2 linked regions of the Pseudoduganella dura genome follow. The protein of the gene in region 2 purifies or fractionates together with the protein of the main gene of each other region. This does not show direct contact. Links are inferred from orthologs where the notes say so. Each region holds a gene or a part of one and is shown on either strand. Other genes may lie near its edges.

Region 1 (3,177 bases), 2.4 Mb from region 2 along the record:
CGATGCGTTGTCGCCGCGCGAAGCGCTGGACCGGCTGTACCAGCTGAAGCGTCTCGCGCCGGCATGAAGCGGCGCGCCGGCCTGGCCTGCCTGCTGCTGGGCGTCGCCCTGGCAGGGGGCGCCCTGCCGGGTGCACGGCTCGCCACGGCGGCGCCGGTGATGTCACAAGCGGCAGAAGGGGGGAAAGGGGCACAGGCGGCGCCGGAGGACGCAAAGTCGTTCGACATCGCCATCATCGGCCATGCCTTTCCAGGGGACTCCGGCGACGACGACCTGCAACGCACGCTCGCCCGCGCCGACCGGGAAAAACCGGCGTTCGTGATTGCCACCGGCATCAAGTCGGCGGCGGAACCCTGCACCGACAAGCTGTACCTGCAGCGCAAGGCCCTGCTGAACAGGTCCGACCGGCCGCTGATCCTCGTGCTGTCTGGCGACGACTGGACCGCGTGCCGCAACTCGGCGGGCCGCTCGAACGCGATCGAGCGGCTGAACCGGATCCGCGAGATCTTCTACGACGGCCAGGAAGCGCTGGGCCGCCGGGTGCTCGACCTGAACCGGCAATCGACGATCACGAAATTCCGCAGTTATTCGGAAAACGCGTACTGGGAGCGCGGCGGCGTGCTGTTCGCCACCATCAACCTTCCCTCCCCCAATAACCATTTCCTGCCCGAGGCGGGCCGCAACAGCGAATACGAAGACCGCCTGGTCGCCAACCGCGCCTGGCTGCAGCGGCTGTTCGGCATGGCCAAGCGGCGCAAGCTGGAGGGACTGGTGCTGTTCTCGAACGGCGCCGTGCGCATCCATGCCGAACCGGGGTTTTCGCTGCTGGCCGGCTTCTCCAGCAAGCAGGACGGCTTCGCCGAAACGCGCCGGCTGGCGCGTACGCTCGCCGGAAAATATGCGGGCAAGGTGCTGCTGGTCGATACCAGCCGCGAGCCCCCGGTCAAGGGCGACCCGATACCGGGCACGGTCACATGGCAAGGCAACCTGGGGCACGTGACGCTGGGCGGCGAATGGCATGTGCTGCGCGTGGCGCCGGGGAGCGAACAGTTGTTTACGCTGCACCCGGACGAGGCAAAACAGCGCGTGCAGGGGAAACCGCCCAGGAACGATAACGAACAGCGGAAGCTGCCCAGGAATGAAAGCGGGCAGCCGAAGCTGCCCGATGGCGGCAAGCCGAAGCCCGCCGCGGAGAGCGAACCGCCGAAGCCGTCCGCGAAGTAAGGATCAGTGCACCGGGTGGGTGCGGAACTGGTCGCCTTCGTCGCCTTCGTCGTCCTCGTCGTCACCGTGGTGGTGGCCGTGTGCGCCGTGCACGTGCTCGTGGGCGATTTCCTCATCGGTGGCTTCGCGCACTTCCAGCACTTTCAGGTCGAAGCGCAGCGCCATGCCGGCCAGCGGATGGTTCCCGTCCAGCACGACCTTGTCTTCGGCGATGTCGGTCACGGTGAAGATCATCGCTTCCTCGTCGTTGTCGCCATCCGGCATGCCTTCGAACTGCATGCCCACTTCGAGCGGCTCCGGCAGGCGCGAGCGCGGCTCCACCTTCACCAGGTTCGGGTCGTAATCGCCGAACGCATCGTCGGGTTCGATCTGGATCGTGTTGGCGTAACCGACTTCCTTGCCGTCCAGCTCTTCCTCGATCTTCGGCAGGGTGTTTTCGTACCCGCCGTGCAGGTACACCATCGGCTGGCGGCCGTCTTCGATCAAATTGTTCTGGGCGTCGGACAATTTGTATTGCACGGTCACGACGGTGTTCTTGGCGATCTTCATTTCGCATCCTTTCTGGTCTAATGGCGCCGATTATACTCCGTGGCCGGCCGGAGCCGCGCGGCCTTGCCGCCATGCCGGTTGTTATAATATGGTATGAAAAAATCCGCACCGCTCCGCCTCCTCGGCGACATCACGCCCGCGCAGTTCATGCGCGATTACTGGCACAAGAAACCCCTGTTGATCCGGCAGGCCATTCCGGGCTTCAAGCCGTTGCTGCCGTTCGATCAGCTCGCCGCCCTGGCCACGAAGGATTACGTGGAATCGCGCCTCGTCACGCTGGCCGATGGCGAATGGAACATGCAGCATGGGCCGCTGCACGAACTGCCGCCGCGCGCGCAGCGCGAGTGGACGATGCTGGTGCAGGGCCTGAACCTGCAGGACGATGCGGCCGACGCGCTGCTGCGCCAGTTCCGCTTCGTGCCCGATGCCCGGCTCGACGACCTGATGGTCAGTTTTGCCACCGACGGCGGCGGCGTGGGCCCCCACTTCGATTCGTATGACGTATTCCTTCTCCAGGCCGAAGGGCAGCGCCGCTGGAAGATCGGCCCGCAAAAAGACCTGTCGCTGGTCGAAGGCCTGCCGCTGAAAATCCTCAGCAATTTCAAGCCCGCCGAGGAATTCGTGCTGGAGCCGGGCGACATGCTGTACCTGCCGCCGCATTATGCGCACGACGGCGTGGCGATCGGCGACTGCCAGACGTATTCGATCGGTTTCCGCTCGCCGTCGTACCAGGAACTGGGCGAAGCGTTCCTGCAGTTCATGGCCGACTCGATCGACCTGCCGGGCCGCTACGCCGATCCGGACCTGGAACCGGCCGGCAAGCCGGCCGAAATCCCGAAGAACATGCTGGGCCGGCTGGCGGACGAGCTGAACAAGATGCAGTTCACCGAAGACGATTTCGCGATCTTCCTCGGCGAATACCTGTCCGAGCCCAAGCACAATGTGTTCTTCGTGGGCCCGGAAAAACCGCTGACCGCGGCGCGCTTCGCGCAGACGGCGGCGAAACGGGGCGTCAGGCTGTCGCGCAAGACGCAGATGCTGTACCGCGGCAAGCACGTCTTCATCAATGGCGAATCGTTCGCGATCGGCCGCGCCGACAAGGCGGCGCTGGAAGCGCTGGCCAACGACCGGGTGCTGGACGGCGCCGCGGTTGCCGCCGCCTCCGGGGACGTGATGGACGCGCTGTTTGCCTGGTACACCGACGGCTGGCTGGAACTGTCCGGCAAGTGACGTGCAAATAAGCAGCGAACAAGCAGCAAACAAGGACAAGGAGCGGCGATGGACAGGCACACATTCGATACCCGCGCCGGCTTCCAGGCCCGGCTGGATGATTGCCTGTCCCGCGCGCGCCTGTCGCTGGCGCTGTTCGACCCGGACTTCGGCTGGTGGGAGCTCGGCAGCATC
Region 2 (3,057 bases):
TGGCTGCCGTCCGATTTCGCCCGGGCGTCCAGCCGGGGCATCGGCTTGCCGATGAAGCGGAATTTATCGGCGTTCTTCAGCACCACGTGTCGCGGCACGGGCTGCTTCATCGCTGCTTCGGCCATCTGGCCGTAGGTCGCCTTCCTGCCGCCAGGAGCGGTCAGCAAACCTTTCGACGCCTTGACCTGGCCAACCGGCACCTTCCACTGTTCGGCCGCCGCGGCGACAAGCATCGCCCGCGCCCTGGCGCCGATCTCGCGGTACTGTACCCACGAGTGGGCCACCGTGCCGGAGCCGCCGGTGATCTGGATGCCCAGCGCCGGGTCCTTGTACGCTTCGCCGGCCGGCGCCAGCGCGCCGCGCATCTGCGACCAGTCGGCATCGAGCTCCTCGGCGATCAGCATCGGCAGCGCCGTCTGCACGCCCTGGCCGAATTCGAGCCGGTTCACCTGCACGGTGACGGTGTTGTCCGGCGCGATGCGCAGGAACGCGTTGGGCTGTTGCGAAGGCTTTGGCCCGGCAGCGGACGCATCGGCCGCGCGCGCCATCCGGCTGCCGCCGGCGAACGTGAAGCCCAGCACCAGCCCGGTGCCGGCGGCCTTCAGGAAGCCGCGGCGCGACGGGCCGGCCGTGTCGCCGGCCGCCAATGCCGCCATTTCCTCCGGAGTGATCCATTCAGTGCGCATGTGTTCTCCTTCAGGCGAGCGTCTTCGCCGCGTCCTTGATCGCCAGGCGGATGCGCTGGTAGGTGCCGCAGCGGCAGATGTTGCCGGCCATGGCGCTGTCGATGTCGGCGTCGGTCGGCTTCCTGTTCGTCTTGAGCAGCGCGGCGGCACTCATCACCTGCCCGCTCTGGCAGTAGCCGCATTGCGGCACATCGTGCTTCACCCAGGCGTCCTGCACGGCCTTGCCCACCTTGTCGTGTTCCATCGCCTCGATCGTGGTGACCTTCCGGCCCACGGCCGCGGAGATCGGCGTCACGCACGAACGGATCGGCTGGCCGGCCAGGTGCACGGTGCAGGCGCCGCACAGCGCCGCGCCGCAGCCGAACTTCGTGCCGGTCATGTTGAGGTTGTCGCGCAACGCCCACAGGATGGGTGTCGACGGATCGGCGTCCACCTGGGTGTCGCGCCCGTTGATGTTCAGGATGACCATGTTTGCTCCTGGTTTTGGCGGAGAAATCGAAAAAGCGGATGTAAAAACGGCGCGCTTCGTTGGCGCGCCGCGTCGATGCAGTCGTTGCGGTTAATGCCGCCTCACTTGATGGAAGCGAATTTCTCTTCCATTGCCGCGGCGTCGATCGCGCCCGGAATGCGGCTGCCGTCGGCAAAGAAGATCGCCGGCGTGCCTTGCAGGCCCAGCTTGTTCCCCAGCGCCAGCACCTTGTCGTTCGGCGCCGTGCAGCCGGCCGGCGCGGCCGGCGCCTGCTTGCCGGACAACATCCAGTCGTCCCATGCACGGTTGCGGTCCGCCGCACACCAGATATTGCGCGATTTCACGGTGGAATCGGGCGACAGGATGTTGTACATGAACGTGTAGACGGTGACGTTGTCGACCTTCGACAGCGTCTGCTGGCGGAATTTCTTGCAGTAGCCGCAGTTCGGGTCTTCGAAGATGGCAACCACGCGTTTGCCGTTGCCCTTGACCGTTTTCAGCGCCAGTTCCAGCGGCAGGTCCGAGAACTTGATGCGGCTGATGTCGTCGATACGGGCTTGCGTGACATCTTCCTTGGTCTTCAGGTTGAAGATGTGCCCCGCGAACAGGTATGTGCCCGTCTTGTCCGTGTAGCGGATCTCGCTGCCGATACGGATTTCGTACAGGCCGGCATATGGCGTTTCGCGTACGGAGTCGATCTTGACGTTGTCGCCCAGTTTCGGCTCGACGTTCTTGCGGATGGTGGCTTCGACGCCGTTGTCGGCGCCCGCGCACGACATCAGCAACGCCGATGCCAGCACGAGGCCGGTCTTGATGAACTTCATAGACTCTCCGAGGGGACAGCACGGGATCGCCGCGCCGCCAGGGTGTGATCAGTGCCGGCCCAGCGCGTGGGACATCAGCGTGCGCTTGACGAACGGCAATTTATCCAGCAAGTTTAGCCCGAAATTGCGCGCCGCGCGAAGCGGTTCGAGATTGGCGCCGAACAAACGTTGCAAGCCATCAGTGGTGGCTTGCATCAGCAGCACTTCTTCCCTGCGCGAGCGGCCGTAGCGGGCAAGCACGCGCTCGTCGCCGATGGAACGGTGTTCCTCGCGTTCGGTCACGGCGCGCACCAGGTCGCGCACGTCGCCAAAGCCCAGGTTCATGCCATGGCCGGCCAGCGGATGCACCACGTGGGCCGCGTCGCCGATCAGCGCCACGCGCTGGGCCACCAGGGAATGGGGGCGCACCAGCGCCAGCGGGAAGGCGCGCACGCCCTCCGGCAATACCGGGGTCAGCCTGCCGAGCTTGTCGGCGGCGAATTCCGCCAGGCGGTCGGCCAGCGCCTGCGCGCCTTCGCTGCACAGCTGGTCGGCCAGCATGTCCGGCGCGGACCAGACCAGCGATACGCGGTTGCCGGGCAACGGCAGCAGCGCCACGATACCGCGGGTGCAAGTGAACCACTGGAGGGCGGCGCCGTGGTGCGGCAGCTCGGTCTCGAAGTTGGCAACCACGCCCTTCTGGCCATACGGCTTGTAGTCGAGGCCGATATCGCACTGGCCGCGCACCCATGACTGGGCGCCGTCCGCGCCGACGATCAGCGATGCCTTGACGGCAGTGCCATCCTCCAGCTGCACGGCGGCGCCATGCTCGTCGCATTTCAGCGCCACCGCGCGGCCGGTCACGACATGCACGTTCTGCGCGAAGCGCAGCGCGGCATCGAGGGCGCCGTTCAGGTTGCGGTCCTCCACGATCCAGGCCAGAGTATCGGCATGGGCGCCGTAGGCGTCGAAGTTGAGGTGGCCGGGCTGCTCGCCGTCGCCCTTGACGATCATGCCGTCGACCGGGGCGATGCGCTGCTGGTCCATCGCGCCCCATACCTTGAGGTTCGACAGCAGCTCGTGCGCGGTATGGTTCAGC

The links.
Region 1: the proteins of GJV26_RS10025 (region 2) and GJV26_RS20565 purify together in Escherichia coli (affinity purification with mass spectrometry, with the first as the bait; 2 studies listed by BioGRID). This does not show direct contact. The link is inferred for Pseudoduganella dura from one-to-one orthologs.

The regions. Positions count from the first base shown.
Region 1 is NZ_WNWM01000002.1:4,706,443-4,709,619, reverse strand. What follows is about bases 1-2,860. They hold GJV26_RS20565 (FKBP-type peptidyl-prolyl cis-trans isomerase), read right to left. Parts: upstream 1,774-2,860; coding sequence 1,228-1,773; downstream 1-1,227. Other genes in these bases: GJV26_RS20560 (ribosomal protein uL16 3-hydroxylase), read left to right, coding at 1,867-2,860; GJV26_RS20570 (hypothetical protein), read left to right, coding at 64-1,224; mutS (DNA mismatch repair protein MutS), read left to right, coding at 1-67. Also shown: more of GJV26_RS20560, read left to right, coding at 2,861-3,003; GJV26_RS20555 (DUF7931 domain-containing protein), read left to right, coding at 3,052-3,177. UniProt on the Escherichia coli protein: Folding helper with both chaperone and peptidyl-prolyl cis-trans isomerase (PPIase) activities. Chaperone activity prevents aggregation of unfolded or partially folded proteins and promotes their correct folding.
Region 2 is NZ_WNWM01000002.1:2,267,761-2,270,817, forward strand. Bases 119-2,858 are described here. They hold GJV26_RS10025 (DsbC family protein), read right to left. Parts: upstream 1,980-2,858; coding sequence 1,257-1,979; downstream 119-1,256. Other genes in these bases: GJV26_RS10015 (xanthine dehydrogenase family protein molybdopterin-binding subunit), read right to left, coding at 119-686; GJV26_RS10020 ((2Fe-2S)-binding protein), read right to left, coding at 697-1,155; GJV26_RS10030 (FAD-dependent monooxygenase), read right to left, coding at 2,028-2,858. Also shown: more of GJV26_RS10015, read right to left, coding at 1-118; more of GJV26_RS10030, read right to left, coding at 2,859-3,057. UniProt on the Escherichia coli protein: Acts as a disulfide isomerase, interacting with incorrectly folded proteins to correct non-native disulfide bonds.